2 regions of the Virgibacillus sp. JSM 102003 genome follow, and region 2 is predicted to be linked to the other one. Evidence: a T-box and tRNA genes for the amino acid it is inferred to sense, from the RefSeq annotation. Region 2 holds a T-box; the other holds one or more tRNA genes.
What was found. A T-box is a leader RNA that pairs with one kind of tRNA and senses whether it is charged. The one in region 2 lies ahead of ileS (isoleucine--tRNA ligase), so its partner is inferred to be a tRNA-Ile.
Positions count from the first base shown of each region.

Region 1: it encodes a tRNA-Ile, which carries the amino acid that the T-box ahead of ileS (isoleucine--tRNA ligase) is inferred to sense. The anticodon was not compared.

Region 1 is NZ_JBHFQH010000001.1:145,741-162,255, forward strand. Features, by position in the region: gene ACE1TG_RS00770 (MFS transporter) at 1-905, opposite strand, end outside; gene ACE1TG_RS00775 (superoxide dismutase) at 1,252-1,863, opposite strand; tRNA gene ACE1TG_RS00780 (tRNA-Phe) at 2,083-2,155, opposite strand; tRNA gene ACE1TG_RS00785 (tRNA-Ser) at 2,284-2,376, opposite strand; tRNA gene ACE1TG_RS00790 (tRNA-Ile) at 2,386-2,462, opposite strand; tRNA gene ACE1TG_RS00795 (tRNA-His) at 2,479-2,554, opposite strand; tRNA gene ACE1TG_RS00800 (tRNA-Met) at 2,572-2,648, opposite strand; tRNA gene ACE1TG_RS00805 (tRNA-Asn) at 2,652-2,726, opposite strand; gene ACE1TG_RS00810 (Na/Pi cotransporter family protein) at 2,961-4,586, opposite strand; gene ACE1TG_RS00815 (NfeD family protein) at 4,912-5,547, opposite strand; gene ACE1TG_RS00820 (hypothetical protein) at 5,623-5,970, shown strand; gene ACE1TG_RS00825 (hypothetical protein) at 5,989-6,426, opposite strand; gene ACE1TG_RS00830 (lytic transglycosylase domain-containing protein) at 6,515-7,225, opposite strand; gene ACE1TG_RS00835 (DUF2624 domain-containing protein) at 7,313-7,597, shown strand; gene ACE1TG_RS00840 (deoxyribonuclease IV) at 7,753-8,646, opposite strand; gene ACE1TG_RS00845 (DEAD/DEAH box helicase) at 8,662-9,975, opposite strand; gene ACE1TG_RS00850 (Nif3-like dinuclear metal center hexameric protein) at 10,155-11,270, opposite strand; gene ACE1TG_RS00855 (tRNA (adenine(22)-N(1))-methyltransferase) at 11,245-11,976, opposite strand; gene cccA (cytochrome c550) at 12,092-12,475, opposite strand; gene ACE1TG_RS00865 (hypothetical protein) at 12,557-13,117, opposite strand; gene rpoD (RNA polymerase sigma factor RpoD) at 13,300-14,421, opposite strand; gene dnaG (DNA primase) at 14,452-16,266, opposite strand.
Region 2 is NZ_JBHFQH010000004.1:175,238-191,752, forward strand. Features, by position in the region: gene carB (carbamoyl-phosphate synthase large subunit) at 1-1,312, opposite strand, end outside; gene ACE1TG_RS06280 (carbamoyl phosphate synthase small subunit) at 1,305-2,405, opposite strand; gene ACE1TG_RS06285 (dihydroorotase) at 2,398-3,681, opposite strand; gene ACE1TG_RS06290 (aspartate carbamoyltransferase catalytic subunit) at 3,644-4,564, opposite strand; gene ACE1TG_RS06295 (solute carrier family 23 protein) at 4,578-5,960, opposite strand; gene pyrR (bifunctional pyr operon transcriptional regulator/uracil phosphoribosyltransferase PyrR) at 6,113-6,655, opposite strand; gene ACE1TG_RS06305 (RluA family pseudouridine synthase) at 6,886-7,794, opposite strand; gene lspA (signal peptidase II) at 7,791-8,261, opposite strand; gene ileS (isoleucine--tRNA ligase) at 8,436-11,192, opposite strand; T-box leader at 11,247-11,471, opposite strand; gene ACE1TG_RS06320 (DivIVA domain-containing protein) at 11,533-12,039, opposite strand; gene ACE1TG_RS06325 (YlmH family RNA-binding protein) at 12,147-12,923, opposite strand; gene ACE1TG_RS06330 (YggT family protein) at 12,935-13,210, opposite strand; gene ACE1TG_RS06335 (cell division protein SepF) at 13,217-13,648, opposite strand; gene ACE1TG_RS06340 (YggS family pyridoxal phosphate-dependent enzyme) at 13,661-14,338, opposite strand; gene pgeF (peptidoglycan editing factor PgeF) at 14,366-15,175, opposite strand; gene ACE1TG_RS06350 (YlmC/YmxH family sporulation protein) at 15,229-15,504, opposite strand; gene sigG (RNA polymerase sporulation sigma factor SigG) at 16,135-16,515, opposite strand, start outside.

The DNA.
Region 1 (16,515 bases), on a different contig from region 2:
AACAGTATAATGTAGATAGAAAAATAAAGAATTAACCCGCCAATAAGTATTGCCTTTTTACGCATAGATTGTTTGATCCACTTTGTTACAATAAAGTAGAAAATAAAAGAGAGTCCGGATAAGAATAAATTAAACATACCTAGAGAAAATTCACTCTGGGTTGTAATGAATACCCAGATTGCAATAACAAAAAGAAAAATCCCTTCCCGTAATCCCTGAAACACATGAGCATAAAGAATTCTTCTCCAATTTTTATTATGTTTTCTTTCAGCTAATACCCGTCTAAAATGAAAAGCACCTTCAGCCTGACGGCGATTCAAAATAAAACTGCATCCAACGGCACCTATAAACAAACAGAAGGAAATTGTGAAAATTGTAGTATACCCAATATTCGCTTCCATGTTTGCTATTATCGTACCAGCTAATAACGGTCCAATCATACCACTAAAAGATTGAAGAATACCAAGAAATCCATTGAAAAAATCCCTGGATTCAGGTTCCGTAATTTCAAATGTAAGTACATTAAACGCTAACCAGTAAAACCCAAAACCAATTCCTAACAAACCACCTAACAAAAAGTTAAAGGTTGCAGCCTTTTCAGCTATAATTAATACACTCAAAAAAAATAGAGATAAAAATATTACCCCTAATCGCAGCACAATAATCCGGTCAACCTTTTTAGCTATTTTCCCTGCCAATATAAATGTAATTGGCTGAAATAAATAAATCCCTAAGTTGTACATTGCAATTGTAATGTAATCACCGGATTGCTTCCATAAATATATGTTTACGAATGTATTAGAGAGAAATATTCCCAGCGAATAAAGTCCCCCTATAACCAGCAAAAAAATGAGATCCTTATTTATATCTACTTTTCCTGCTATATTCTGAAAGATTTTATGCATATCTTTTGCTCCTTTTTATCGTTAATAGTTTGAGCAAATAGGGATTAGATATGCAATTTAATTACATAACAAAAATCGCAAGCGCCTGTTCATCGCCGTATGGGCTGTGCTCGTGCATCACGGGTAGGTCGACGTTGCCACAGGTTGTGGTGGTTTTAGTCGAACATTCTTTATTTCCTTATCTTAGACACAGGGAGGGACGTTCACTAGGCACTAGGACGTCCTGTACGTCGGAGCTGGACGTTGCTAATTAGGAAGTCCAATTATCCACAGCACTTAAATTTTATAATTTTTTATACTTAAAAAAGACACGGGAACTATTTTCCCATGCCTTTAAACTAACTGATTACTTAGCGTTGTTATAATTTTTAGCTACTTCATCCCAGTTAACTACATTCCAGAAAGCTGCAGCATAATCTGGGCGTTTGTTTTGATATTTAAGGTAATATGCATGCTCCCAAACATCAAGACCCAAAATTGGTGTTTTGCCTTCCGATAATGGATTATCCTGGTTTGGAGTGCTAGTTACTTCAAGCTCACCATTGTTTACTACTAACCATGCCCAGCCTGAACCGAAACGGCCTTTTGCAGCTGTTTCAAATTCTTCTTTAAACTTATCAAAGCTGCCAAATTTAGCATTTATTTTATCAGCTAATTCACCAGAAGGCTCGCCACCACCGTTAGGTGACATAACTTTCCAGAATAGGCTATGGTTTGCATGACCGCCACCATTGTTTCGAACAGCGGTGCGGATATTTTCAGGTACTGCATCAAGATTACTCACTAGGTCTTCAATTGATTTATCCTGAAGGTCTGCGTGTCCATCTAAAGCACCATTTAATTTTGTAACATAAGTATTGTGATGCTTCGTGTGGTGAATGTTCATCGTTTCTTTATCGATTGTAGGTTCTAAAGCATCGTATGCATAAGGTAGTTCAGGTAGTTCAAATTTTGCCATTATTAATTTCCTCCCTTAATAATATATGTTATTAAAAGGTTTGAATATTCACCCTTTAAATCCAAGGTTATCAAAGCTATCACACACATGCAAATTATATGCATATTTTTACAGTGCGGATAGTGAAAATCATCTACACTTACTTACTGTATTCCCGGAATTTTATATGTAAAACATATTTTCAGAAACAAAAAAACAAGCAATTTGCTTGTTTAGTGATGGCTCCGGACGGAATCGAACCGCCGACACAAGGATTTTCAGTCCTTTGCTCTACCGACTGAGCTACAGAGCCGTAATGAGGTTGTAGAGTTAATCAATTATAAATGAGTATTATACGTTTTATCGGTGATGTTGCATTTTCTCAGAGACCTGTAATGTTTCACCTCATAGCTAAACTTTTAAATCATTTGTAAGTATGTATGGAGGAGGAAGAGGGATTCGAACCCCCGCGGGCTTTGACACCCCTGTCGGTTTTCAAGACCGATCCCTTCAGCCAGACTTGGGTATTCCTCCGAGTTTAAATGGTGGACCCTGCAGGACTCGAACCTGCGACCGATCGGTTATGAGCCGATAGCTCTAACCAGCTGAGCTAAGGGTCCTTTCTAAGTATCTTTATGGGGCGACCGGTGGGGATCGAACCCACGAATGCCGGAGCCACAATCCGGTGCGTTAACCACTTCGCCACGACCGCCATCAATATTTAGTTTATGGTAGCGGCGGAGGGGATCGAACCCCCGACCTCACGGGTATGAACCGTACGCTCTCGCCAGCTGAGCTACACCGCCATATGGCTCCACAGGTAGGAATCGAACCTACGACCGATCGGTTAACAGCCGATTGCTCTACCGCTGAGCTACTGTGGAATAATCTTAAGTATTCAGTCTCACCTATTGTGCTAATGGTTTTGAGAGTGATTTGAAATTTATAAGCGACGAAATATAATTTACCATGTACGACAGAATCTGTCAATAACTTTTCCCATAATTTTTATTTATGTATAATCATCTGATTGAAGCACCAATAAATACTATAGCATTTTTTGTGGAGGTTTTCAATAAAAATTTAAAGAGATGCCTCAGCACCTCTTTAAATTACTACTATTCACCTAATACCTCTTCAGCAATGTTTACTGCATGGTCACCGATTCGCTCTAGGTTACTAATGATATCAACAAATACGATGCCTGCTGAGCCACTGCATAAACCCTCATTCATACGAATAATATGCTTTTTGCGATAAGTTCTTTCCATTTTGTCAATCTGATCCTCTTTTTGGACTACCGCTAGTGCTTCTTCACGATCCATTTTATCAAGTGCTTCCACTGCTTGTTTAATTGTTAAAATGGTTAAATCAAACATATTATTTAAATCCTCTTCCGCTTGCTCTGTTAGGTAAACTTTATTTGAAATTTTATAGTCAATTAATTCTAAAATATTTTCAAAATGATCACCAACCCGTTCAATATCACGAACAGAATCAATTAATGCTGTGTGCGTCGCGCTTTCCAATTCAGACATAGACTCTCCGGATAATTCAACTAAATAATCGGTAATTTTACGATCCAAATTATTTAGTGCTCCTTCTAACTGCATTGCCATTTCTGAATGTTTCTGGTTTTGTGTTGTTAGATATAAATGCGTTTCCTCAAGACCCTTATAAGCATATTCACCCATGTGGATGACTTCTGCTTTTGCCTGATCCAGTGCTAATGAAGATGACTGTTGGATAAATATAGGGTCTAAATGTTTTGGCTTGTACTCAACAATGGTATCTTCCCCTGGAATAATTTTAGTTACAAGCCATGCTAAACCAGCAATAAATGGAAATTGTACTAACGTATTTACCAGGTTAAAGCTACCATGTGCGAAGGCGATAGTCATTTCTGGATTTAAATTAAGACTTGACTGTAAATACAAGACATATTGCGTAAATGCTCCCAATAGAATTAGAAATACTGTTGTACCTACCAAGTTAAATATAACATGTACAAATGCTGCACGTTTAGCAGCGATACTAGTTCCAATTGAAGCAATAACAGCCGTAATGGTAGTTCCAATGTTATCACCAAATAAGACTGGTACTGCTGCTTTTAACTCTATTGCACCTTCAGAAAATAACCCTTGCAGGATACCGATTGTAGCACTCGAACTTTGTACAACGACAGTAAATACCGTACCAATGACAACACCTAAAATAGGGTTTTCACTCATACTTAAGGTTAATTCATGAAATGCCTGGACGCCTTCCAACGGCGACATCGCATCACCCATGAACCTCAAACCTAAAAATAACGCTCCAAAACCAAAAATGGCTTGACCCACATTTTGAACCTTTTGATTTTTAAAGAAAAATAGCAGAAAACAACCAACGGCTATAATTGGCAATGCATAGGCCTCTAGGTCGATACCTATAATAAAGGCAGTTGCAGTCGTACCTATGTTAGCACCCATAATTACGCCAATAGCCTGCCTTAATGTCATAAATCCGGCATTAACCAACCCGACAGTTAATACGGTTGTACCAGAACTGCTTTGAATTAGAATCGTTACCACTATCCCAGCCAATACACCTAGGAAAGGATTGCTGGTTGTTTTGTCAAGTATATTTCGAAGCCTGTCACCAGCAGATTTTTGCAAGCCTTCCCCCATAAACTTAATACCTAACAGGAAAATACCTAGTCCACCGACAAACTCAAATATCAGTTGCTGCACATCGATATCCAAAAATAATTCCACCCTTCAAATCATGTTGAAATCTGTCATATACCTAGTCCATTATTAAAGATAAATTAACCGTTTGTAAAGTAATTATTTAAAACTTAACATAAAATTTACATTAATATTTACATTAAAAATAATGCTATACTTATAATTACCCTAACAAAAGGACTTTCATTCTTTATAGCAGTAGAATCGTTAGTCGATAATTGAGTTCTAACATTTGTCTTGTGAAGCCTTTAAGAACGACAAAATGAGTTTCAATAATTTATTATTATTTATCATCAAAAAATAATACCCATGAATAATGTAAATTCGATGAGTATTACGTTTATGCACGATTTATTTTTTCTACAAGAATTCTCGTACCATCAACATCAACAACCTTTATATAGGTGTTTTTTGGAATCCATTGACCATTTGAGATGGCACTATAGTTTTTATTTTTGATTTGCACCGTTCCAACCGGGCGTAAATTGCTTACTGTTTTACCTTCTTCATTTAATAACTGTTCATATTCCTCATTCATCGAGTTATACCCAGCTTCTTTGGTTAATTGATCTACCAACGTCAGTTTCGACCACATATCCCGTCGTTTAAATACTTTCAAAAAGAATAATGATGAAAACCCACCTAAAAGAACACCAATAACCGCATACATGCCTGCATAAAGGTTTGGTGCAGTTAATGCTACAGCTGTCAGCATACAAGCTAAACCGATTGTTGCAAGTGTTCCATCATTTATTATTTTACCATCAATAATAATAAGTAATAATCCAATTAAATAAACAATAAGCATAATAATAAACGAGCCTGTTTCCAGATAAACTGCAAAATAAACAGTAATAAATCCTAATCCAATCAGTCCGAAAAAACCACGCATATTGACTAACATTTCACCGATAAGGAATAAAGTCCCGAATCCGGTGATAACGAAGCCTATCCAATCTAATGCAAATATATCCATGTGGAATCCTCCTTTTCCCCGTCAGTTATTGTACGATTTAATGGTATGAATTGTTTCAAAAGAGGAGCAAAAAGTATGAATAATATATTAAAAACATTAACATATATTTTAATTGCATTATTATTTATAAGTATGTATAAGGATTTAAGTGTTGGAACCACTTTAACACCCGGAATTAATAATAAACAATCGCAAGAGGAAAAAATATCTAAAACCGAAAATATTACAGCAATGAAAGTGAAAGTTCTTCAAGGAGATACACTTCTTACAATTGCTGAGGAAATAAATCCGCAGTTGTCTAATAATTTAAATGTCAATAAGATTGTAGAAGACTTTAAAGCCTTAAATCCTACAGCAGACCCTGTAGAGTTACAAATAGGTGAATTTTATTCTTTCCCTATATATAAAAGAGAGGCTGACTAAATGTCAGCCTCTCTTTTTTTAAACATATGGAAGAACAAAAAGTGTAATGAGAATGGAAGCAGCACCTGCAATTATTGCAGTATTACCAAGTGTTTCTGCATCACGATTTCTTGATATAAAGCCTACTATAATCCCGGCTCCGCCAAGGATTATTGGCATGATAAAGAATGAGATAATGGATAGTGCTAATGCTACCCATCCAAAAGCACTGTTAGCTTGAGCGCCTTCTTTGGTTTCATCATTTCTAACTGTATCACCTATATCATCTGCTGTCATTTCAGCAGCAAATTCTTCATCATATCTTTTACTGTCTGCAGCTGATGCTTCTGGTTCATCTGTTGTATGCGGAGGCTGACCGCTTAAATTTGTTCCTACCATATCCATATTACGTGTTTCTGGTTGTTCTTCCTTGTTTAGGTCATCTTCCACATTGTTCTTACGGGTAAATTCATCCATATTTTAGACCTCTCTTTCCTGTAAATGAGGTGCGTTCATAGTTTATGGATAACTTGAGCAATATAGTGATGGTAGTTACTGGTAACAATTATTTTGCTCTTGTAAATTGCTTATACTCTTCAGCATTATTCTTAATTTCACGGGCATACCAGCTTCTTGCATTTCCGTTTTTATCCATATATTCTTTAAGTCCGCCTATTCCTCGATGATACGCAGTTAGTGCTTTATCCCAATCACCATATTGCTTATTTAAAAAATCCAGATATACAAAAGTTAAATGGATGGAATAATACGGATTGAATAGTAGTTTTTCATTGTATGGTATCCCTGACATCTCAGCAATCCAAGGTGCAGTATTCTTCATAAATTGCCCCATTCCATATGCTTTACCATAATTAGTTTCAGGCCCCACAAGATTAGGATCAAACGTATTTCCTGTTTCAACTTTTAGTAATTCATAAGCTATATATGGACTTATATCAAATGATTTCGCCTCTTGAACTAAATAAATAGCCCAGGACTTTTTAAACTTGCCGTCACTGTCCTCAACCAATTTATTAGCTTTTTTATTTACATTAGTCCATGCATAATAACTATTTTTTTTAGCATCAAGTAACTTTTCTGAATTTAAGTAATCATTTTCGATACTTAATTTTTGATTCTTGGCTTCCAAATGGTTATTACTAGAAACTAATTGTTTATTTTCTTGCAGGTATGAATAAGATATAACAGTAAAAATAATGCTAATACATACGAATACTATAAATTGTTTGAATAATTGTGAATGATGTTGGTCCATTACTGCCTCCTATATTTTATGGATAAAGTAAATTTTTTTAATGCGTTTGCATATAGTAAACCAGTATTCTTTTTAAGGAGTATGCAAATGTCAAAGTTAATTAAAGATTTAGCCATCAAAAAAATGAAACAGCTCTCACCAGAAGAACTGCTCCATTACAGTGATCAAAATGGGATTTATATCACGCGTATACAAGCTAAACAGATTATATCCTATCTCCAAAATCATTCCGTAGATCCATTTAATGAATCAGGAAGGCATAGAATGTTACAGGAATTGTCGCGAATCACTGATCAGGAAACTGCAAAAAAGTCAGAAAAACTATTTCAGCAACTTATAAGAACTTATGGGCTTGACCACTTATTCAATTAATTCCCTAATTTTTAGTTTTCTAAACCAAGGCTCATTTCGTAAATTTATATTTATCAACCTTCCCAGTTGGATTCTATGTTAGCTACACCAGTCTTTACTGAAGCAGTTTAAATTAAAAAAGGGAATGACGTTTAAGTTGTCATTCCCTTTCGAGTTTACTGATTAACTATTTTTTCTTTTAAGTCGGAAATAAAACTGCCTTTCTTTATCATGTCAATTTCAAACTTATATGGAGGCTTTTTATTCTTCTTATCCTCACCGACAAAAGGTGTTTCCAATATCTTGGGTAACTGCTTCAATTGCGGATGATGAATAACATGTTGCAATGCTTCAAATCCTATATGGCCAAAACCTATATTTTCATGACGATCTTTATGTGCCCCTTGTTCATTCTTACTGTCATTAACATGGATAACCTTTAACCGATCAATACCTATTATCTTATCAAATTCATTTAAAACACCATCAAAATCATTCACAACATTGTATCCAGCGTCATGTATGTGACATGTATCCATACAGACAGATAGCTTTTCATTATGTGTAACACCATCGAAAATTTGAGCTAATTCTTCAAAGGTACTACCAACCTCTGATCCTTTACCGGCCATTGTTTCTAATGCAATTTGCACATCTTTATCTTTTTCAAGAACTTCATTTAAACCTTCGATTATTCTTCTTATACCTTTATCTGCTCCTTCACCAACATGTGATCCTGGGTGAAGGACAATTTGTTTGGCTCCAATTGCTGCGGTACGATCGATTTCATTTCGCAAAAACGTTACACCTAGGTCAAATGTCTCCTTTTTAACTGTATTACCTATGTTGATTATATATGGAGCGTGAACAACGATGTCCTCTATTCCATTTTCCTTCATGTGTTCTCTTCCAGCTGTAATATTAAGCTCTTCAATAGCTTTTCTTCTAGTATTTTGTGGTGCACCAGTATAAATCATAAAAGTATTAGAACCATATGATACTGCTTGTTCACTTGAGCCTAATAACATTTTCTTCCCACTCATCGAAACGTGTGATCCAATTTTTAGCAATTACTCCACCTCAATTTATTTTTTCTTTTTATTAGTTTTTTTTACCATCTGTTTTTTTATATTTTCCTGTTGTCTCTTCATCTTCTTCTTATAGCCCGGCTTAACTTTTTTAGTCTTTTTAACCTGTTTCCAGGCTTGTGAATCAATATCAGTATTTGTCTTGGTGCGTAGTTCTCGTTCATTCCAGGATTTCGCTTCTTTCCATTCCCCATTCTTTATGTCGAAAAATGTGAACGACAGGCCTTTTTGCTCCAGTTTTTGAATTATCTTTAGATCGTGTTCAGCATATAAACTGATTGCTGTACCTTCCATCCCCGCACGAGCTGTTCGTCCTACACGATGAACATAAAAATCCTCTTCCTTGGGTAATTGAGCGTTTATAACATGACTTACGCCTTTTATATCAATTCCACGTGAAGCAAGATCTGTTGCAACAATATATTGATATCGAAGACTTTGGATGTCCTTTAGTACTCGTTTACGTTCCCTGGGCTTTAAACCGCCATGTATAAGCCCTACATCAAGTCCTTTTTGCTGCAAAGAAGATGCAAGTTCATTAGCAATATCTTTACCATTTGTAAAAATAATCGCCAGATAGGGCTGTATCGTTTTGGAAATTTCTATAATAACATCGGTTTCATCCCTGTGTTTTAAAGCAATTAATCGATGATCCATCGTTTCAGGCGAAAGTTGATCATCAATCTTTACATGTAAAGGATTCTCCAGGTACTTTCTGAAGAAATGTTCTAATCGCTGCGGAATAGTTGCTGAAAACACAAGTAATTGAACGTCTTTTTTTGCTCGAATCAGTAATTGATCAACATCATTAATAAAACCTAAATCAAGCATAAGATCTGCTTCATCGATAACAAACGACTTTGCAGAATATAAAGAAAGGGCGTCTTCTTTGGCTAAATCCAATATTCTGCCTGGCGTACCAATGACAATGTGTGGCGGTTCCTTTAGTTTCTCCATCATTTTTTGCTTGTCTGTTCCACCAACAAGTAACTTGGCATTCCATATCTCTTTCTTTCCTGCATAATGAATAATCTTTTTAACTTCTTCATTTAACTGCATTGCAAGTTCTCGGGTCGGAGCAGTAATAACAAACTGTACTTCGCGTTTACTGGCATCTATCTGATTAAATAAAGGTAATAAATAGGCATGTGTTTTTCCAGATCCTGTATGGGATTGTCCTACAACACTAGTACCTTTAAGTATTGCTGGTATCACCTTCTGCTGTATTTCAGTTGGTTGTTTAAATCCCAAATGGTCAATTATATCTGACAATACGGGTTGAAATGCAAACTGTTTAAAATTATTTTCCATATAATAATACTCCTTTTTGATAAGAAACAATCATCCAATAGCTTAGAAAACCACTTTTACCCTTACAGTCGTTTGATAAAAGCGATTGTTGATTAGATGGCCAAAATTATAATCAGTAATTTTTAACTGCCAAAAATATGACTAGTACCTAATTATAATGCAGTCTGCACTTTTATGCATTAGATAAACTGAAATGGTTCAGTATTTGAGTTGGACAGAATAACTTCTATGTTCTTATTATCAAGACGATTTTCCAGATATCTCTTAGTTCCTTCTTTCATTACTTTTTCTACATGATGTCCAGGATCAATAACAGATAATCCCATTTGCCAAGCATCCTGGGCTGTGTGAAATGTCATATCACCTGTTATATATACATCTGCTCCCATCTCCTTAGCTGTAGCAATAAATTTTTCACCACTGCCACCTAAAACAGCTACTTTCCTTACCTTCTTAGTTAAATCACCGGTTACACGCAGCGATGGAACTTTAAGTGCATGTTTTACTTGCTCCGAAAAATCTCGTAAAGTTAATCCTTTATCTAATGTTCCAATACGTCCAATACCATTAGTTTGTCCTGTGTTACGAAGTGGCATTAAATCATAGGCAGCTTCTTCGTATGGATGTGCATTTATCATTGCTTCAATCACACGTGCTAATTTAGGCTGTGGTATAATTGACTCAACCTTAACTTCATCCACATATGCTAAATGGTTAGCTGAACCGATATACGGGTTTGTTCCTTCCTGTGGCATAAATGTTCCTTTACCCTCTGTTTGAAATGTACAATGACTATAATCCCCAATATGCCCGGCTCCATTTTCACTCATAGCATCTCGCACTTCGTTTAAATGTGTCTTTGGTACAAATACAGCAATTTTCACAAGCTCCTCTTGATAGGTCTGTTGTAATACTTCTGTTCGGTTTATATTAAGCAATTCACAAAGCATATCATTTACGCCACCTACAGCAATATCAAGGTTTGTGTGAGAAGCATAGACAGAAATATTATGCTGTATTAACTTCTGAATAATTCGGCCTTGAGATGTGTCTACATTAACTTGTTTTACCGATTTAAACAATAGTGGATGATGTGCAATTATTAAGTCAACATCTTTTTCTATTGCTTCATCCACTACAGATTCCAGGACATCCAATGTAACCATAATCTTGGTTACTTGATTATTGAACGATCCAACCTGCAATCCAACATTATCCCAATCGTATGCCAAATTCGTTGGTGCCCATTTCTCCATGATCTGAAAAATATCACTGTTTCGAGTTGACGTTTCCATCTTTTAAAACCTCCTGTACCCAAGACAATTCTTTTTCAAATTCGCTAATTTTATCCTGATTTTGTTCTTTTGCCTTCTTCATTTCATCGATAACTCTGATTCGCTTCGAAAGCTCATTTTTCCATTTTTTAATAAATATTTCTGTTTTATGTTCTATTAACAATGGCCCGAATAATAGCTGTTCTTGCAATAGATCCGTTTTATACGGACTTTTAGCGGCCTCTCTGTCCGCTATAATTATTTCGTAAATATGCCCATTTTCCTCTAGTATTTCCTCAGATGTAATGGTGTAATTGTTTTTATAAAACCATTCACGTACATTTCGTTCATTTACATTGGGCTGTACGATAATTCGTTGCACACTTTGTAATCTATCTTTTCCTTCTTCGAGAATGGATGTTATAAGCGAACCACCCATACCCGCAATAACAAGAACATTTACTTCCCCTTGCCTTAAAACCTGTAACCCATCACCTAACCGAACTTGTACTCTGGATGATAAATCATATTTATTGACTGTCTCAAGAGCACTTTTAAAAGGTCCTTCTTTTACTTCTCCTGCAATCGCATGTGCTTTACTGTCATATAAACAAACGTAACATGGTAAATACGCATGATCGGATCCGATATCGGCAAAAAAGGCACCCTCCGTAACATAAGCTGCAACGGTGCTCAATCGTTCAGAAAGTTTAATTGTGTTGTTCATTATTTTCTCCTTTATTTATTATTGACACACGGCCAATAGCATAAAAGAGCAAGCCTTCTGCATGATATCAGTCAGCTTACTCTTTTAGCATGATAAACTATAAGTATCCTAAATTCTACTTTTGTTCTGAAAGCCACTTTGCAACTGCATCGGCTTTTTTACCTTGTAATAAACCACCGGGCATTCCAGACTCAGGAAATCCTGTTTTGATGATTTCTCTAATTTCTTTTTGGGAATACTTACTTCCCACTTTATTTAGTGCAGGTCCTGCACCTCCGGAAAGGTCTGCACCATGACAGCTGGCACAAGTGTTTTCAAAAATTTTAGAAGGGTCACTAGTAGTTTCTCCCTCTTGTGACTGTTCCGTACTTTCGCCACCATTTTTCTCTTTTTCTTCGATAGTCTGACGTTGATCCAGGCCAACAAACGATATAACAACTACTAAGAGTATCCCTATTACAGCAATAGTTGCATAAGGGATGACTGGGTTCTTCTTCATCGTAGTTCCTCCTTATGTAATCCCCTTAATCTCTATTTTGTTTCAAAAGCTATATATATTTTACTCGAAAAACAAATTTGTTTAAAGGGATAAGATGTGAAAGTTTTGTAAAACAATATATAAAATGACAAATATTATACCTAATATGCTAACAATTTTCAGATACTTTATGTTGTGTTGCCGTCTGAAAAAGTACCATGAAAGCACGTTTAAAATTATCACAAATTGAAGTAGCCATTGATTATCAGTAAATAATGTACTTATATATACTGTCATTAAAAGCAGCAGCAACAGAAATGTAACTATAGAAAGATGATAGTAGATAGAAAACTTTCGGCTATAGACTCTAGTCATCCGATAGGAAAATGCTACAAACAAAAGTAAAATACTTACTTGTAGTAAAACAGGAAATTCGATAAAATAAATAACTAAGAAAGCAAATGGCAACAATAAGCTTAGCAGAGTCACTTGAATTGCACTTACGATATTTATTTTATTTTCCCGGATTATTTCTTCTTCACCAGTACCCTCACCATTAGTATATAAAGCCAAAAGAAAATCACAATACACATCAGGTAGCAAATTATGTTCTTTCCAATAATGGATTTCTTCAATAACTGTTGCGATTCGTCTTTCGGACATAAGAATCACCCCGGTGCAGCTATTACCTGAAACTTAATTCATGTTTAATAATAATGCGGGACAGTCATTGCACATTAGAAAACTCGGCATATTGCCAAGCTTTCATGGCGATGGCCTTAGTTGCAATTATGCAGTGAGACATTCTTTACTGCCAGTGACTTGTGCTCAATGACTGAAATGCCTTATTCCAAAAAATCTTTTAATCGTTTACTGCGACTAGGGTGTCTTAGCTTCCGCAGGGCTTTAGCTTCAATTTGACGAATTCGTTCTCTTGTCACACCAAACACTTTTCCAACTTCCTCCAGTGTCCTGGTTCGTCCATCATCTAAACCAAAACGTAAACGTAAAACGTTCTCTTCCCGGTCAGTGAGTGTATCCAGAACATCTTCCAGTTGTTCCTTTAATAATTCATATGCAGCATGATCTGACGGAGAAACCGCCTCTTGATCTTCAATAAAATCACCTAAATGGGAATCATCTTCTTCCCCGATTGGTGTTTCAAGTGAAACAGGTTCCTGTGCTATCTTTAGAATATCACGAACTTTGTCAGGAGAAAGTTCCATTTCTTTCCCTATTTCTTCTGGTGTTGGTTCTCTGCCAAGGTCCTGTAACAACTGGCGCTGTACGCGAATTAGTTTGTTAATTGTTTCCACCATATGGACTGGAATCCGAATAGTTCTCGCTTGGTCAGCAATCGCTCTTGTAATTGCTTGGCGAATCCACCACGTCGCATAGGTACTAAACTTAAACCCTTTACGATAATCGAACTTCTCAACAGCTTTGATAAGACCCATATTACCTTCCTGAATTAAATCAAGAAACAGCATACCTCGGCCAACATACCGTTTTGCTATACTAACAACCAGTCGCAAGTTAGCCTCAGCCAGACGCCTTTTTGCCTCTTCTTCACTATTTTCGATTCGATGAGCTAGATCAATTTCTTCAGCAGCTGATAGCAAATCCACTCTCCCTATTTCTTTTAAATACATTCTAACAGGGTCATTTATCTTTATACCGAGTGGAACACTTAAATCATTTAAATCAAATTCTTCTTCTTTTGCAATTTGCTGCATTTTAGGATCTTCTTCAGAATCACCAATAACCTCTACACCTTGCTCTGCTAGGTACCCATAAAATTCATCCATCTGCTCTGATTCAATCTCGAAGTTAGATAAACGATCAGCAACTTCTTCATAAGCCAGTGCTCCGCGCTTTTTCCCTATTTCAAGCAATTGATCTTTCGCTTGATCCAGTGTTAGTTCATTTTCATTTTCTTTTGTTTGTGAAGGCTTATTTTCGGCCATGAGTCCCCCTCCTTCCAACTACATTCAATTTCAATTTGACTTCTTCAGCTGCCTCTGCAATTCAATGATTTCCATTGCAATTTTTGCAGCTTTGATTGGATCATTTTGCTGTTCGGCTAATTTTTGCTCTTCTTTTAGTGTATGAATACTATCTTTACTGCTATTTTCAGCACGAATTATCCGAATATAATCATTGATTTCCTTGTCACTTATATCTTCAAGTACAGGAATCATTGCATACTCTGTAACCAATCGTTTTAATTTGTCATCATTCAACATTTCAATAAACATGCTGACATCGGCTTGATGACCTTCCTCATAAAATGCATATAAATGTGTAGCAATTATTTTATGCTCATCAATATTAAAGGATGCACCTATTTCCTCCTGCACTTTATCAGTAATAGAAGTGTCTTGCAACATATATGCAATAAGCTGTCTTTCGGCATTATGAAAAGCCGGTAGTAATTTTTTTGTTTGTTGAAATTGTGATGCCCTATTAGTATATCTTTTCTTTTCTCTCTTATCCTTACCATTACCCATCTTTTGCCGATGACTCTGGATTTCTTGTGTTAAGGATTCCATTGTTACATTATATTCATTACTGATTTCCTTTAGGTAATATTCCCGTTCAACAGAACTGTCAATCATTGCAATCTGTTTAAGAACACTTTCTATATATTGAATGCGATCTCCTTCCAGACTAAGGTTAAAGTCCTTTTTCAGATAACGCATATAAAAACTCGTAAACGTATAACTTGCTTTAATTACTTCATCCTTAAAAGCAGCAGCACCAAATTCGTAAATAAAACTATCTGGATCCATGTTTTCTCTTAAATTTGCTATTTTTACATGACATCCTACCTTCTGTAACAAAACAGCAGCTTTGTATGTTGCTTCAGTACCCGCATTATCAGCGTCATAACAGATAATCACTGTATCAACATAGCGCCTTAAAAGTTTTGCTTGTGACTCTGTAAGCGAAGTTCCTAATGTAGCGACAGCATTTTTTACCCCCGCCTGATATGCAGAGATAACATCCATGTATCCTTCAAACAAAACAGCTTCATTTTGTTTACGAATGTTTTTTTTTGCTAAGTCAAAATTGTATAAGATGCGTCCTTTTTGAAACAATTCGCTTTCGGAGCTATTCAAATATTTTGGCTCCTGATCACCAATTGTTCGACCACCAAAACCGATAGCTTTTCCTAAGTGGTTCCGAATTGGAAAGATAACTCTGCCTCGAAACCGGTCTGTTACACTATGGTCATCATTTAGAGAAAGTAAACCAGCTTTAACAAGTATCTGTTGATGAAAACCTTTTTTCTGAAGAAACTCAGCTGTAAAATCTTTTACATTTGGTGCAAAACCTAGTTGGAAAACATCAATCGTTTCATCAGTGATACCGCGATCTTTAAAGTATTGATATCCTTCTTTCCCATCTTTCGTATATCGTAATAAGTGATGGTAAAGTTTCGTTATCCATTCATAAGCAGATAGTATATTCTGATTTTCTTCCGACATGGACGTTTCATTATTCATCCCTGTATCAGGTAAGTCTACTCCACTTCTATCGGCAAGAAACTTTAGTGCCTCATAAAAAGAGTAGTCCTCCATCTCCATCAAAAACGTCAGTACATTTCCACCTTTACCACAACCAAAACAGTGAAAGATCTGCTTCTCCTGGGTTACCGAAAATGACGGAGTGTTTTCACCATGAAATGGACATAGCCCGAAGAAGTTTCTTCCTTGTTTTTTTAATTGAACATATTCACCAATGACATCAACAATATCATTAGATTTTCGTACTTCTTCTATTACCTCTTCTGGTACTTGATTTGGCAAATTTACCACCATGCTTTAATATAATTCGATATTTGTTAAGAAAATCCTTCATGATTCGACAATATTTTTTTAGAAAGTCGAAAAAATTTCCTTCCATGAAGTATAAGACTTAGAAGGATTTGTTTAACTTGTTGTATTATTGTACCTCTAGACAGGCTTCTGTAAACCTTTAGTCGAACTTTTGAAATGCCCATACACTGTATTTCTACATTATTGAGTAGTATTCCTTCCTATATCTTAATGTTTTAT
Region 2 (16,515 bases):
CTTCTGCTAGAACGAATAATCTTTCATCATCCGCTTTGTGCAATCGTGATTTTAAATCTTCAACAGTTTTATCTGCTAAACTTGGCAGCCATAATTCCTCTGTACCTATATCAAGAGAACGAACTCCTTTTAACAATGACTCTTCAAAATTGCGTCCGATTGACATAATCTCGCCTGTTGCCTTCATTTGGGTGCCAAGATAACGATCCCCTGTTACAAATTTATCGAATGGAAATCTTGGGAGCTTGGTCACAACATAATCAAGTGCTGGTTCAAAACATGCATATGTTGTGCCTGTAATAGGATTAATAATCTCATCAAGTGTTAATCCTACTGCAATTTTCGCTGCCATTTTTGCAATCGGATATCCTGTAGCTTTCGACGCTAGAGCGGATGACCTGCTGACACGCGGATTAACTTCAATAATATAATAATTAAAGCTATTAGGATCAAGTGCTAACTGTACATTGCATCCACCTTCAATCTCCAAAGCACGAATTATTTTTAACGAAGCATTGCGCAACAACTGATACTCGCGATCACTTAGGGTTTGAGAGGGTGCAACGACGATAGAATCACCTGTGTGGATGCCAACTGGATCAACATTTTCCATGTTACAGACGACAATAGCCTGATCGTTTTTATCACGCATTACTTCATATTCAATTTCTTTAAATCCCGCGATGTTCTTTTCGATTAAACATTGATTAACCGGCGATAACGATAATCCATTACGGGCAATTTCCTTAAGTTCTCGTTCGTCATAGCACATTCCCCCGCCGGTCCCACCGAGGGTGTAAGCAGGGCGTACAATGACAGGATAGCCAATTTTATTGGCAAAATCACATGCCTGATCGACAGAATTCACAATCTGGCTATCAGGTACTGGCTCATGAAGCTCATGCATTAAAGAACGGAATTTTTCACGATCTTCTGCTTTTTCGATTGCATCGAGTGAAGTTCCAAGCAATTCAACACCATATTCTCCCAAAATACCTGTACTTTCTAATTCGACTGCCAGATTCAAACCTGTTTGCCCGCCAAGTGTTGGCAATATAGCATCAGGTTGTTCTTTTCGGATAATCTTGATTAAGAATTCAGCCGTTAAAGGCTCCATATAAACTTTATCTGCCACTGTATGATCAGTCATTATTGTTGCTGGATTGGAATTAGCAAGAATCACAGTATATCCTTCTTCTGTCAAAGCTTGGCATGCTTGCGTACCCGAGTAATCAAATTCAGCTGCCTGTCCGATCACAATTGGGCCTGACCCAATGACAAGTATCTTATTCAAATTCGAATTCTTAGGCATATGATTCCTCCTCACTTTTAGCTTTCGAATTATTAATCAGTTGTAAAAATACATCAAACAATTGATTTGTATCCTCTGGTCCTGGTGAACTTTCTGGGTGATACTGAACCGAATACGCCGGAAAGACAGTGTGCCTTATTCCTTCAACTGTATTATCATTAAGAGCAGTTTGCGTAAGTACTAAGTCTGTTTGTTTTAATGATTCGTGTGTAACTGCATAACTGTGATTCTGTGATGTCATATATGTCTTATTTTTTTCCAGATCTTTAACCGGATGATTTGCCCCGCGATGCCCAAACTTCATTTTCTCCGTATCCGCACCACATGCTAATGCAAGAAGCTGATGCCCTAGACAAACACCAAATAATGGTACCTGTTCCACCACAGTTTTTATCATTTCAATTGATTCAGGAACATCTTTTGGATCACCTGGGCCATTCGTCAGCATGATCCCTTCAGGTTTTAGTCGTAAAATATTTTCGGCCCCATAATTATATGGAACAACCGTAATATGACAATCTCTTTTTGTTAATTCACGTAAAATACCATGCTTCATACCGAAATCGACTAAAATAATTCGCGTGCCCCGTCCTGGTACTACATAGGGTTTGATGGTAGATGTTTGTTTTACCTGATCTGTCTGGTATGGCAGATTCTTTACTTTTGCGACCATTTCATCAACAGAATCGTCGCTGTCCGTGATGATTGCTTTCATTGTTCCATGTTTGCGAATAATTTTCGTTAATTTTCTTGTATCAATACCGGAAATGCCGGGAATATTGTTCGCTTTCAAATAATCATGTAATGTTTCGTCGTTGCGAAAATTTGATGGGTATTCACATAATTCTTTAACAATAAATCCATGAATGAAAGGTGTAACAGTTTCAAAATCATCCCGATTTATACCATAATTGCCTACTAAAGGATATGTCATGGTAACGATTTGGCCACAGTATGATGGATCAGAAATGACTTCCTGATACCCTGTCATACCTGTATTAAATACAACTTCTCCTGTTGTGCTAGCATCACTGCCAAATCCTTCACCGTTAAATACAGTTCCATCTTCCAGAATAAGCCGACGATTAGTCATGTGAATCCTCCTTGTATACGATTTTTCCTGAAGCTATTGTTGCAAATGGAATTCCTTGTACCTTCCAATTATGAAATGGCGTGTTTTTTCCTTTTGAAAAAAAAGCGTATTTGTCTATGTGAGCTTCTTTCGTTAAATTGAAGATGGCAAGGTCCGCTGTAGTATTCTCTATTAATTCCCCAAATGGTAAATTAAAAACTTCAGCAGGCTTTATGGTTAACCAATCTACTAATTGTTGTAAGGTGATTTTATCCGATAAAACTAGATTGGTATATAAAAGTGAAAATGCAGTCTCCAGACCAACAATCCCGAAAGGAGCCTTACGAAATCCCTGTTCTTTTTCTTCATCTGCATGTGGTGCGTGGTCTGTTGCAATAAAATCAATTGTCCCATCCAACAACCCGTCCAATAAAGCTCTCTGATCTTCTTCACTCCGAAGTGGAGGATTCATTTTATAATTAGCATCGTCTGTTTTAACTGCTTGTTCATTTAGCAGTAAATGATGTGGGGTTACTTCGGCAGTCACATGTATGCCTGCCTTTTTTGCATCACGTATGACGCGTACTGATTCTTTTGTGCTAACGTGGCAAACATGATAATGACATCCAGTCTCTTCTGCTAAAAGAACATCACGGGCAATTTGAACTGATTCGCTTATAGAGGGAATCCCTGGAAGATCTAATCGTTTACTTACATTACCTTGATGTACTACACCACCATATACGATTGATTTATCTTCACAATGGGCAACGATTGGCTTCCCGGAGGTGGCTGCTTCTGTCATTGCCTGAAGCATAAAATCAGCGGTTTGAACACCTACCCCATCATCGGTGAAAGCAAATACACCTGATTTGGAGAGTTCCGTAATATCCGTTAACCCCTCACCCTTTAAATTACGTGTAATTGCCCCATATGGAAGTACACGAACATGAGCGTCTGTTTTAATTTTTTCCAATAACTCTTTTACTGTTTTGACATCATCAAGAACAGGCGAAGTATTCGGCATTGCGCATACCGTTGTAAATCCGCCACGTGCAGCTGCTTTTGTACCAGTTTCAATCGTTTCCTTATGCTCGCCACCTGGCTCACGAAGATGGATATGTACATCAATGAAACCCGGGAAAACAAAATTATTCTCACAATCTATGGTTTCATCTGCGCCTTGTAATATTTTAGGTGCTATTTGCTTAATTTTTCCTTCTTCGATAAAAATTTCACATTTCTCGACGACATTTTTACTAAGTAATCTTTTGGCATTTGTTAGCTTCAGCTTCATTATAATAGCCCCATTCCTTTAATAAGATGATCATTATAGCCATTCGTGTATAAACACCATTTTCCATTTGTTTAAATATACGTGACCGCTGACATTCTACTAGTTCAGTGTCAATCTCAACCCCTCGATTCACAGGGGCAGGATGAAGAATAATGGCATGGTCCTTCATTCTGCTTTCCCGTTCCTTGGTGAGGCCAAATTGCACGAAATAAGAAGTGGAATCATATTGCTGTGCTGTATGCCGTTCATGTTGTATTCGGAGTAACATCATAATATCACACATTTCAACAGCTTCATCAATAGATATATACGGAAAATTCAAATTGTCATCTTCAAATCCAGGAGCCGCAGCAAAGTACACGTTTGCCCCAAGTGTAGTTAAAGCATATGCATTAGACCTGGCAACCCTGCTGTGTTTAATGTCACCGACTATTACTACATTTAAATTAGTGAAGAATCCAAACTCCTGATAAATAGTTAATAGATCAAGCATACACTGTGTTGGATGTTCACCTTTACCAGCGCCAGCATTTATCACTGGAAGAGATAGATTTGGAGTGAGTTCATCATACCAATTATCCTCTTGATGACGAACAACCAACAGATTTGCTCCAATTGCCTCACAAGTCTTTGCTGTATCGTACAACGATTCACCTTTTGTAACACTCGATGTCTCCAGCTGAAAGTCCAGCGTTTCCATACCTAACTTTTTTTGTGCAACACGAAAGCTCATTTTCGTTCTGGTACTTGGTTCAAAAAATAGATTAGCCGCGAAAATCTGTTCTGGTATCTTTTCCTGTTGCAGTCGTAATCCTTCCGCCTTATTCAGAATGCGAAAAATACACTCACCAGACAAATTTCTAGTCGATACAAAGTGTCTCATAGCTCCTCCCATTCTAAGCCACATTTTCTTTCTTTTCGGATACATCAGCATCTTCAAACATGGCTCCATTACCATAGCCGCTTTCCTTATTTGGTAAAAGCAGATTTAACGTAACACCAATTAATGCTGATAATGCCATACCTGCAATCTGCAGATTTTCTGTAACCTGTATAAAAGCACCACCAATTCCAATTACGAGAATCACTGATGAGATAATCAGGTTACGCTTATCACTTAAATCAATTTGGTTGTCAATAAGCATACGCAATCCATTTGATGCAATAATTCCAAACAAGAGAATCGATACGCCGCCCATTACAGCTGAAGGGATGGAACTGATTGTTGCAGTTATAATCCCAGTAAACCCAAACAATAGTGCAAGGACTGCTGCCCCGCCTATGACAAAAACACTGAACACACGAGTAATTGACAAAACTCCAATATTTTCACCGTATGTTGTATTCGGTGGGCCCCCAAGGAATGAAGCAATTATCGTTGCCACACCATCACCAAGAATGGAACGGTGAAGACCAGGCTTTTTGATAAAATTATTGCCGACAACTTTCGATAACACCATTTGATCGCCAATATGCTCTGCAATCGTGACAAGTGCAACTGGAACCATTAACAGTACAATCTCGCCACTTAGTACTTCAAATGGTGAATAATTAACAAATGGAACGATAAAATCCGGTTTTTGAAAAATTGCAGTAAAAAATTCACCAATTGAACCAGCAGAAGAGATTTCTGTCCACTCAGCCTTGATTTCTGAAGTATCAACAATTCCTTGGAAGATAGAAAAAATATATCCACAGACAATCCCAATCAAAATTGGAATAAGTCCGAAAAATCCTCTAAGAAAGATGGAAGCAATAATTGTCACAGTAAGTGTTACCAGTGCTACTAAAAAGTGTGTGCCGCTATATACTTGCTCATCTATTCCTGGAACATACATCGCCATATCAATAGCAGTTGAAGCAAGTCCTAGCCCAATCACAATGATGACTGGTCCAACGACAATTGGTGGTAAAATCCGCATCAGCCAATTCAGTCCCAGCAACCGAATGAATAGCGCAACCAAACCGTATACAATTCCAGCAAGAAAACTGCCAACCATTGCACCTTCGACTCCACCAGAAGCAGAAGCTCCAATAATAGGTGCGATAAATGCAAAGCTTGACCCAAGATATGCTGGGATTTTCCCTTTTGTAATCAACAGATATGCCAGTGTTCCAAGACCACTTGAAACTAATGCTACTGCAGGAGATAACCCTGTAAGAAATGGAACGAGTATGGTCGCTCCGAACATTGCGAATAAATGCTGCAGACTTAAAATGAGCCATTTTTGTGGTTTAGGTACTTCATTAACATTCAAAGCTACTTCCTGTTGTTTCATTTTCCATTCCTCCATTTGTGGTTTTTGGTTAAAAACTGCCACTAAAAAACCTCTTTGCGTAAGGTCGCAAAGAGGTATACGTGTAGTAACGATTAGATACACGTGTTCTCAGGGCAACCTTTTAAATCTCACTGGATTTAGTTAAAGGTTTTTTATTTTTCGTAGATACTTACTTCGTCATGGTTGTCTTCTTCATGTAAGTTTACTACGATAATTTCTTTATCTGATGTTGGTATGTTCTTACCAACATAATCAGCTCGTATCGGTAATTCTCTGTGTCCGCGGTCAATTAATACACCTAGCTGTATCTGTGTCGGTCTGCCAATATCCATTATGGCATCCATTGCTGCTCTTACTGTTCTACCTGTAAATAACACATCATCAATCAATATCACTTTTTTTCCATTAAAATCAACGTCAATATTGGTTTCCTTTAATTCAGGATCATGATTCGTTGTTGCTTTTTCTAAATCATCACGATACAACGTTATATCCAACTCACCGATTGGAACAGTATTACCTTCGATTTTCTTGATTTTTTCTTGTAATCGTTTAGCAATGGGGACTCCTCTTGTTTTTATACCAACTAAAAGAATATTTTCCCCACCTTTATTTTTTTCAACAATTTCATGAGCAATTCTCGTAAGCGCTCGATTCATTGCTGAATGGTCCAGTACTACCGTTTTTTTGTTCACTGTTGCACCTCACTTCGTTCAAAAAATTGGCTTATAGTTGCTTATGAGTAAGAAAGAAATTCGCCATTTCCTAACTGCTAAAAAATCCCTTTTCTCCATAAGGAAAAAAGGGATTTAGACATACGTATCTCTGTTTACTTAATACGTTCCGCTTCCTTCTTCGCCTCACTGGACTGTGTTAAAGGATCATTTATTCATTTGCTCTATTATTACAAAACGGTTTCCATTTGTCAATACATTCTCTCAATTTGTGACAATAGTTCCTCGAAATATGCCGGTGCTTTCTCCTCAAAAAATAGCCATTCGTTTGTTCTCGGATGATTAAAGCCAAGTGATTTCGCATGCAGTACCTGCCCATCCGTATCCAACGTTTTTCGCCGACCATACTTGGGATCACCAACTATCGGAAAATCAATATACTTCATGTGTACACGTATTTGATGGGTACGTCCTGTTTCCAGCTGACATTCTACATGGGTGAACTTCTCATACCGTCGTATAACCCGAAAATGCGTAACTGCAGGCTTACCACTATCAACAATTCCCATTTTCTGCCGGTCATTTTTGTCTCTGCCAATCGGTGCATCAATTAACCCGGTTTCATGTTCAATAACACCATGAACAACTGCTTCATACTTTCTTTCAATATCTTTAGAAGCCATCTGCTCTGAAAGGTTAGTATGTGCGAGATCATTTTTAGCAACTACAAGCAATCCACTAGTGTCTTTATCAATCCGGTGGACAATACCAGGCCGTTCCACACCATTAATTCCCGATAAATCTTCACAGTGATATAATAATGCATTTACCAATGTGCCATTTTGGTGACCAGCAGATGGGTGCACTACCATTCCTTTAGGTTTATTTACAACAAGCAAGTCACTATCCTCATAAACAACCTGTAATGGAATATTTTCAGGTTCGATATTTAATGGTTCCGGTTCAGGAATCTGCCAAGAAATTTCATCAGCGGTTTGGCATTTATAGTTAGGTTTAATAACCTCACCGTTAACTAAGACATGTTCATTCGCGATCCATGATTGGACCTGTGAACGGGACTCGCTAACCAAATTTGATAAGAGCTTATCTATTCTGGTTTTGTTTTCAGATTCTATAACTACGTGCTGTTTTAATGTCATTTTTGAGTTTTTCCTTTCTTCTTTTCATCGATGAATGTTGCAATAAGTACAAGGATTACACCGACTACTAAGGCCGAATCTGCTATATTAAAGATCGGATAGTCATATCCAATTAAGTTGAAGTCAAAAAAGTCGACAACTTCTTTTCGAAAAAGGCGATCGATAAAATTTCCAATTGCACCACCTAAAATAAGACTTAAGGATATAGCCAATAACTTACTTTCCTTTGCATATTTTTGCATATAATATACGACGCCAATTATTACAATTACAGTGACGATATAGAAAAACATCATTTGCCCTTGCAATATTCCCCATGCTGCACCACTATTTCGATGTGAAGTAAGGTAGAAAAAATTCTCAATCACAGTTATTTGTTCCCCAACTTCCATTGTTTTTATAATGGCCCACTTTGATAGTTGATCAACGGCTATAATAACAAGCGCAATTATGTAATATAAAAACATTTCATTTCCCCCAATTTCAATTAGAAAACTTGGCTTATCACCAAGCCTTAATGACAAATCTTTAAACGATGCTAAACTACAAACAAACTATTCCTTTTGCATTTTACCATAGATAAAGCAAAAGCGCCTCTTCCTTGAAAAAATTCAAAAGGAACAGGCGCTCTTAAAACTAAATTATGCACTATAATGTTCTTTCACAATATCTGCACATCGTGTACATAATTCTGGGTGTTCTTTATCTTCACCAACAGTTTCAGAAGCAGTCCAGCAGCGTTCGCATTTCTCTCCAGGATGCTTTTCAACTGCTATATCAACGTAACGGTATTCAGAAGCATCAGCTGAATTTTCTGCAACAACAGCTTCGGAAACGATAAACAGTTGATGAACATTAGAGATTTCCTCTAAAACTTCTTTTGTTTCTGCATCTTTTGGAACTAAGGTAATTTTAGCCTCCAGCGACTTACCAATAACCTTTTCGTTCCGGGCTTCTTCTAATGCTTTAAGGACATCATCACGGACTTTCATGAAGTGATCCCATTTATCCTGGGAATTTTCAAAGTTAGTGATCTTTCTTGGTTCTGGAATATCCGTAAGTTGAACACTTTCTTCTTCTACTCCAGGAATATATTCCCATACTTCATCTGTTGTATGTGGAATTATTGGCGTCAGTAATTTAACAAGTGTTGTTAAGATTTCATAGTATCCTGTTTGAATACTTCTTCGACGCTTATTGTCTTGTGCCTCAATATAAAGAACATCTTTTGCGAAATCCAAATAGAACGAGCTTAAATCAACTGCACAGAAATTATGAATTTGTGAAAAAATCGGTGAATACTCAAATTTTTCATAGCTATCACGAACAGTTGACACTAAATTTTGCAAGCGATGAACCATATAGCGATCCACTTCCTCCATTTCACTTTCTGGAACAGTGTCCTTTGATGGATCAAAGTCTGACAAATTAGCCAGCATAAAACGAATCGTATTTCTGATTTTACGATAGGCTTCAGAAATTTGTTTTAAAATTTCCTGTGAAATTCGAACATCTGCTTGATAATCAACTGATGATACCCATAACCGCAAGATATCAGCACCTAATTGTTTTTGAACCTTAGAGGGAACCATAACATTGCCTAATGATTTACTCATCTTTCGTCCATTTCCATCAAGCACAAATCCATGACTGATAATATTTTCGTATGGCGCTTTACCTGTTACCGCGACAGAAGTTGATAGTGACGAGTTGAACCAGCCACGATATTGGTCACTTCCCTCCAGATAAACATCTGCCGGACGACGGTGATCTTCCCGTCCCACAAGAACCGCCTCATGGGATGAACCTGAATCAAACCATACATCCATGATATCGGTTTCCTTGGTGAACTTACCATTAGGACTGTGTTCTGAGGTGTAGCCTTCAGGCAATAGGTCTTTTGCTTCCCACTCAAACCAAACGTTAGATCCATGTTCAGCAAATACGTTTGAAACATGTTCAATCGTTTCATCCGTAATAATTGGTGTGTTATCCTCCCCGTAAAACACCGGAATTGGTACACCCCATGTACGTTGACGTGAAATACACCAGTCTTCACGGTCACGAACCATGTTATGAAGCCGTGTTTCACCCCATGACGGATACCAATTAATTCGATTGATTTCTTCCAAAATATTTTGCCGGAAATCTTTTATAGATGCAAACCATTGTGAAGTAGCACGGAAGATTGTTGGCTTTTTCGTACGCCAGTCATGTGGGTACGAATGCGTAATAAATGTCAGCTTCAATAGTGCGCCAGCTTCCTCAAGCTTTTCTGTGATCGGCTTGTTCGCCTGATCATAGAATAATCCTTCAAACCCTGGAGCTTCACTAGTGAAAACACCTTTATCATCAACTGGAGACAGAGCATCCAATCCATAAGACCTCGATACATAAAAGTCATCTTCACCATGACCTGGAGCTGTGTGGACACAACCAGTTCCTGCATCTGTCGTAACATGGTCACCAAGCATAACAAGTGAATTACGTTCATAAAATGGATGCTTTGTAACAACTTTATCTGCTTTCTCACCTTTAAATGTGTTAACTACATCAGGATTTTCCCATTCCAATTCTTCGGCAACCGTTTCTACTAAATCGGAAGCAACAATATATTTTTCATTATTTACAGCAACAACGGAATACTCAAGATCTGGATGTAAACTAATTCCAAGATTGGCCGGAATAGTCCAGGGTGTAGTAGTCCAAATGATGAATTTATCTCCAGCATCAAGTACGCCTTTTCCATCTGTTACATCAAACGAGACATAAATGGATGGTGAACGTTTATCATGATATTCAATCTCTGCTTCAGCTAATGCTGATTCTGATGATGGTGACCAATACACAGGTTTAAGTCCTTTATAAATATACCCTTTTTTAGCCATATCACCGAAAACTCTAATTTGTGCTGCCTCATAATCTTTGGTAAGCGTGATATACGGGTTATCCCAATCACCCCGTACACCTAATTGTTTGAACTGTGTACGTTGACTATCGAGCTGCCCCATTGCGTATTCCGCACATTTTTGTCTGAAATCAGCAATACTCATTTCCTTACGCTTAATTTTTTTCTTTTTTGTCAGTGCAGTCTCAATAGGAAGTCCATGTGTGTCCCAGCCAGGCACATATGGAGCATGATATCCAGTCATTGATTTATAGCGTGTAATAAAATCCTTTAAAATTTTATTTAATGCGTGACCAATATGCAAATCACCATTTGCGTATGGAGGACCATCATGCAAAATAAATGATGGGCGTCCTTCTGTTCTTTTTTGTACTTTTTCATAAAGTTTCTTATCATCCCACGTTTGTTGGCGCTGTGGTTCTTTATTCGGCAAATTTCCGCGCATTGGGAATTCAGTTTTTGGCATTAGCAATGTATCTTTATACTCCACTTGTTCATCCTCCTATACATTCAGTTTAAATAAAAAAAGCCTTCAAACATCCCAAAAAGGGACGAGAAGACTCGCGGTACCACCCTTATAAATTTAAAATAATTCGTATTTTAAATTCACTCGATATTCGTAACGTGAACAGACGCCCATCTCTACTGTTTTCATTTCAAAATGGGTACTCAAGAGTGATTTTCTGAAGTACTACTGTATCAGGCTTCCACCAGCTCCCGACTCGCTTAACAGTAATTACATTCATACTGTCTCTATCATCGTAATTTTCATTTGCATATAATATTTGTGTATAATGAATTATATGTAAAATTCCGTAAAACGTCAAGGCTTATGATTCGTTATCAGCAGCCGCCTCAAGCTCCCCGCTAAATTCTGCATTAAACAATTCTTCCCAGTCATCTGTACCAATCATTTCTAATTGAGCTTCAACAAGCATCTTCAAACGGGTACGGAATACTTTAGCCTGCTTTTTCAACTCTTCAACATCCATTGAAATACGGCGGGATTTATTTAACGCTTCATTAATTATGCGGTCAGCATTTTTCTCCGCCTCTTTAATGATTAATTTTGATTCTTTAGTCGCGTTCCCTTTAACTTCTTCTGCTGTTTCCTGAGCAACCAGAATAGATTTATTTAATGTTGTCTCAATGTTGGTAAAATGACCCAGTTTTTCATTCAACTGTTCCACTTTCTCTGTTAACTCTTTTTTTTCACGAATTGCCATCTCATAGTCTTTTATTACCTGATCCAGAAATTCATTGACCTCATCTTCATCATATCCACGAAAACTTCTAGTAAACTCTTTATTGTGAATATCTAATGGTGTTAATGACACAAAGGCCACCTCCTCAAAATTTTTAACCCAATTATTAATAATAAATAAATTCCTATATTACGTCTTTATTCGACATAAACTACAATTATCCTTTAAATAATCCGAAATTATTTTAAAATAGCAGTAGTAATTCTGTATCTATCTTTTTTAGTAAGCCCGTTCATGCTAATTAGCTTACTTCTGCCTTTACCTCTTAAAGAAAGCATGTCTCCTTCAGTAAGCAAAAACTTTCCATCATCAACAACTCTGAAATTAACTTTCACATACCTTTTTGCAATATATTCAGATGCATCTTTTCTGGAAATATTGTAAATTGCTTTTAAAACTGCATCTAATCGTAATGATGAAACTGTATGATCTGATTCAATCCAATCTGCTTTCTTTTTTATAATTGACGTTAAAGGTTCTTCTGCAAGTTTGATAGTTGCTTTCTTAATCGCTGTAAGATTCGCAAATACATATGCCGCAATCTCATTTGCCACTACAATTTGAATTGTCCCATTTTCAACGAGTATATCGCCGAGTTTTTTTCGCTTAATGCCTAAAGATAAAAATGCCCCCATGACATCTCCGTGGGTTATGGTGATAAACTTTTCATGATAAGACGCTTGCATTAGCGTGAGCTGGAATGACTCATCGGTGACTTCTTCATAAAATGGAGCAATAATTGCCCGTTTTCTCTCTGCGAATTCACTCCCGCCATTTTGATAAAGCTTCAATTCTTCATGGCTCGTCCCTATTAGCATAGCAACAATCTGTTGTTCCCGCGGATCAAGAAAATCGGTTACCTTGTGCTGAAATGTTTTCTCAACTTGATCTATCCAGGACAATACATTATCAATAAATGGGTGTTCTTCCTTTCTGAAATGCTGATAAATATCCACGTTTATCTACCTTAAAACCAGCCCATCAGCATATTGAATAATACAGGTAACCCATAGGCACGTGCGAAGAACAACACGAAAATCCCAACAATTGGTGATAAGTCAATCATTCCAAGTGGTGGAATAATCTTCCGAAATGGTTCCAGATACGGTTCACAAATCTTTGTCAGAAAACTGCCAAATGCAGATTCCCGTGCTCCCGGAAACCATGACATAAAAATATAAATAATTAAAGCAAAACTATAAATTTCAAGTGCATAATATAATACCGTATAAAGTGATTGCATTAACGCCTACCATCCTTTTTCAAATTCGTCATCCTCTATAAATGATTCTGTAATTGTTCCCGATACATCAACATTCTCAGGGGTACATAAAAATGTTTGTGCCCCTAATTTCTGAATGTCACCACTAACGGCATACACCGTTCCACTTAAAAAGTCAACAATGCGTTTTGCCTGCTCATGATCAACACGCTGCAAATTAATAACTACCGCCCGTCTGTTGACAACATTGTCCGCTATTTCCTGCGCCTCATTATAATTTCGCGGCTCAGACAATACTACTTTGGATGAAGGTTGCTGCATGCTAGCCAGGTTAACTACATTCTGATTCTTTCGTTTATGATTACTGGTAGTGTCTGGTACATTCTCTTCTTGTTCCTCGTAATATTCGTATTCATCATCCATCGTAAAAAAAGTTTTAATCTTATTCATCATACTCATCTTTTCACCCCGCTATTTTATTGATCCAACTAATTTTGAACCAATTCGGATATGTGTTGCACCTTCTTCAATGGCAAGTTGGTAATCATTGCTCATCCCCATTGATAAATAGTTACAAGGGGCATGAACAAGTTGTTCATTCCTGACTTCATCTCTCAATGAAGCAAGTTTTCTAAATATCTCCCGTAAATAATCTTGATTTTCTACATGCGGTGCCATCGTCATTAGGCCTATTATCCTAATATTTTCAAAAGCTTCCAACGATGAAATGAAAGAAAGAACATTCTCAGGACTAAGACCATGTTTTGATTCCTCACCACTAACATTTACCTGAACAAAACAATCCATTAGGGTTGTTGTCCGTTTGTTAATTTCTTTCGCAAGTGACTTGCGATCCAACGAATGAATCACGTCCACTTTATCAATTATTTCTTTTACTTTTCTTGATTGTAATGTACCAATAAAGTGCCATGAGGCCTGATCTTGTATGTAATGATATTTTTCCAGGAAACCTTCAAGCCGATTTTCGCCAAGATTTTTAATTCCAGCATTAATTGTTTCCTCTGTTCGCTCTATTGTAACATATTTCGTTACGCCAATAATGGTTATTTCGCTGGGATTACGATTACTTTTCTCGCATGCTTGTCTTATATTGCTGTTTATTTCATTCAGATTCGTTACTACTTCCATTATTACCATTGCTCCTCCCAAGTATAATCATGTTGTATATCCAATATACCCTAGCATTCTGCCTGTTTTACCATGATCACGCCGATGTGAGAAAAATAAATCATTATCGCTGAATGTGCAATATTCTGTTACCTCTATATTATGACGAACAACCCCATGTTGTAAAAGGATTTCGACATTTAATTGCTTTAAATCCAATAAATAGCGATTATTTTCTTTTGGAATGACCGTTTTTCTTCTGTACTGTTCCGGAATTTGTCCAATAACCTTTTCATCAACCTCATATACATCCTGAGATATACACGGTCCGATTGCAACCAGGAGGCTGCCTGTGTTTACTCCTAGTGATTTAAAGGTATTAACCATTTTTTCACTAATACCGTGGACTGTTCCCTTCCACCCAGCATGAGCTATACCTATATAACCCTTTTCCGGATCGAAAAAATACAATGGAACACAATCAGCAAAAAAAGCGGTGCATAATATACCAGCGTGATTTGTTATAAGGCCATCAACATCATTTAATGAAGAATGGTAAGATGTTGCACCCTTTCCTATATCCTCTTCCTTGATAATGTGTACATTCGTGTGATGTGTTTGTTCCCCGGACACCCACGACTCTAGAGGTATATTTATATCTTTAGCTAATGTCTGTCTGTTCGCTAAAACATCTTCCTGACTATCAGGAACGTGCAACCCGAGGTTTAATGTATTAAATGGTGATTGGCTCTGTCCGCCTTTACGGGTTGTAAAGCCAACTTTTAAATTCTTGTTCAATTTCTGCCATTTATTAATTTGCATATGGGTATCTTCATTACGCTGGAAGGTATCAGCCATATCAGTACCTCCTTGGTATTATATGTTAGCACCATCTTATCATAATTTCTCCATTATTCGATAAGCTTTTGTTCCGGATAGAGAGATGGCGTATTCACATCCCTTATTAAAATAACGTCAGAGCCGATAGTTTCAATGTTGTACCATGGTATTACAAGTTCTCCAGGCTTCCCAAATAATCCTGATTTCTTATCTTTTACAATAATTATTAGTGCTGTAATCCTACCATTATCTCCGTTTATTTCTAAATCTGAAATGTGCCCAAGCCTTCTGCCATCATTAATGACGATAACCTCCTTGATTTGAAGGTCGGTTAATTTTATCATCATGACTCACCTGCCTTAATAATGATATATATGCAAAGAAACAGCAAAAAAAACTTGAATATTAGAGTAAAAATAAATTTCCTCTTTTATTGAGACAATCGATATTCGTTAAGAAAAAGTGACATGAGAATAATAAAAATTATATTTATTTTAGAAAACTTGGTTTACTGCCAATCCCTAATATAGATACGCCTTAGTTGCCCTTATGCAGTAAGAAAAAAATTATACTTTTTTGTGGAAATACCTCTCTAACTTGACTTCAGCGGACACAAGAGCTCTTATTTCACATATATCTTGGTTATTTGACTGTATTTGTGTTGAATAAGATCCCTGGTGTCCGCGAACATCAACAATTTCCTGTATTTCAGACAAATAAGGTCTCTAGTTTCTGCAAAACCTCAAATTTGCAATATGAAAAATAAATTTCATGATAGATGGTGACTACGCTTTTATATCCATGGTGGTTTCTTAACTGCTAAAAAAAAGACACCAAACATAGTTGGTGTCCGATTGTATATATAGGAGGAGCTTGTAACAGGTAACGTCCGTGCCAGATACTGAAATTGTCTCATAACGGAAACGTTTTAACCTGTGAAGACACTTCCGCTTTTCGTTGGCTAGCTCCGCCTTATATCATTCAAACATTTGTTTATTCATTTGAGATATAGCTGCTTTCTCCAGGCGAGATACTTGTGCCTGTGATATTCCAATCTCCTCTGCTACTTCCATTTGTGTTTTACCTTGGAAAAAACGTTTATTTAAGATCATCTTTTCTCGTTCATTTAAGCGATACATTCCTTCTTTTAATGATAACTTATCAACCCACGTTGAGTCCTTATCAGAATCATCGCTGATCTGATCCACTACGTAAATAGGATCACCGCCGTCATTGTAAATAGGCTCAAATAATGAGACTGGGTCCTGTATGGCATCCATTGCAAAGACAATATCTGAATGAGGGATACCCATTTCTTCAGCGATTTCCATTGGTGTGGGTTCTTTTGAAGATTTACT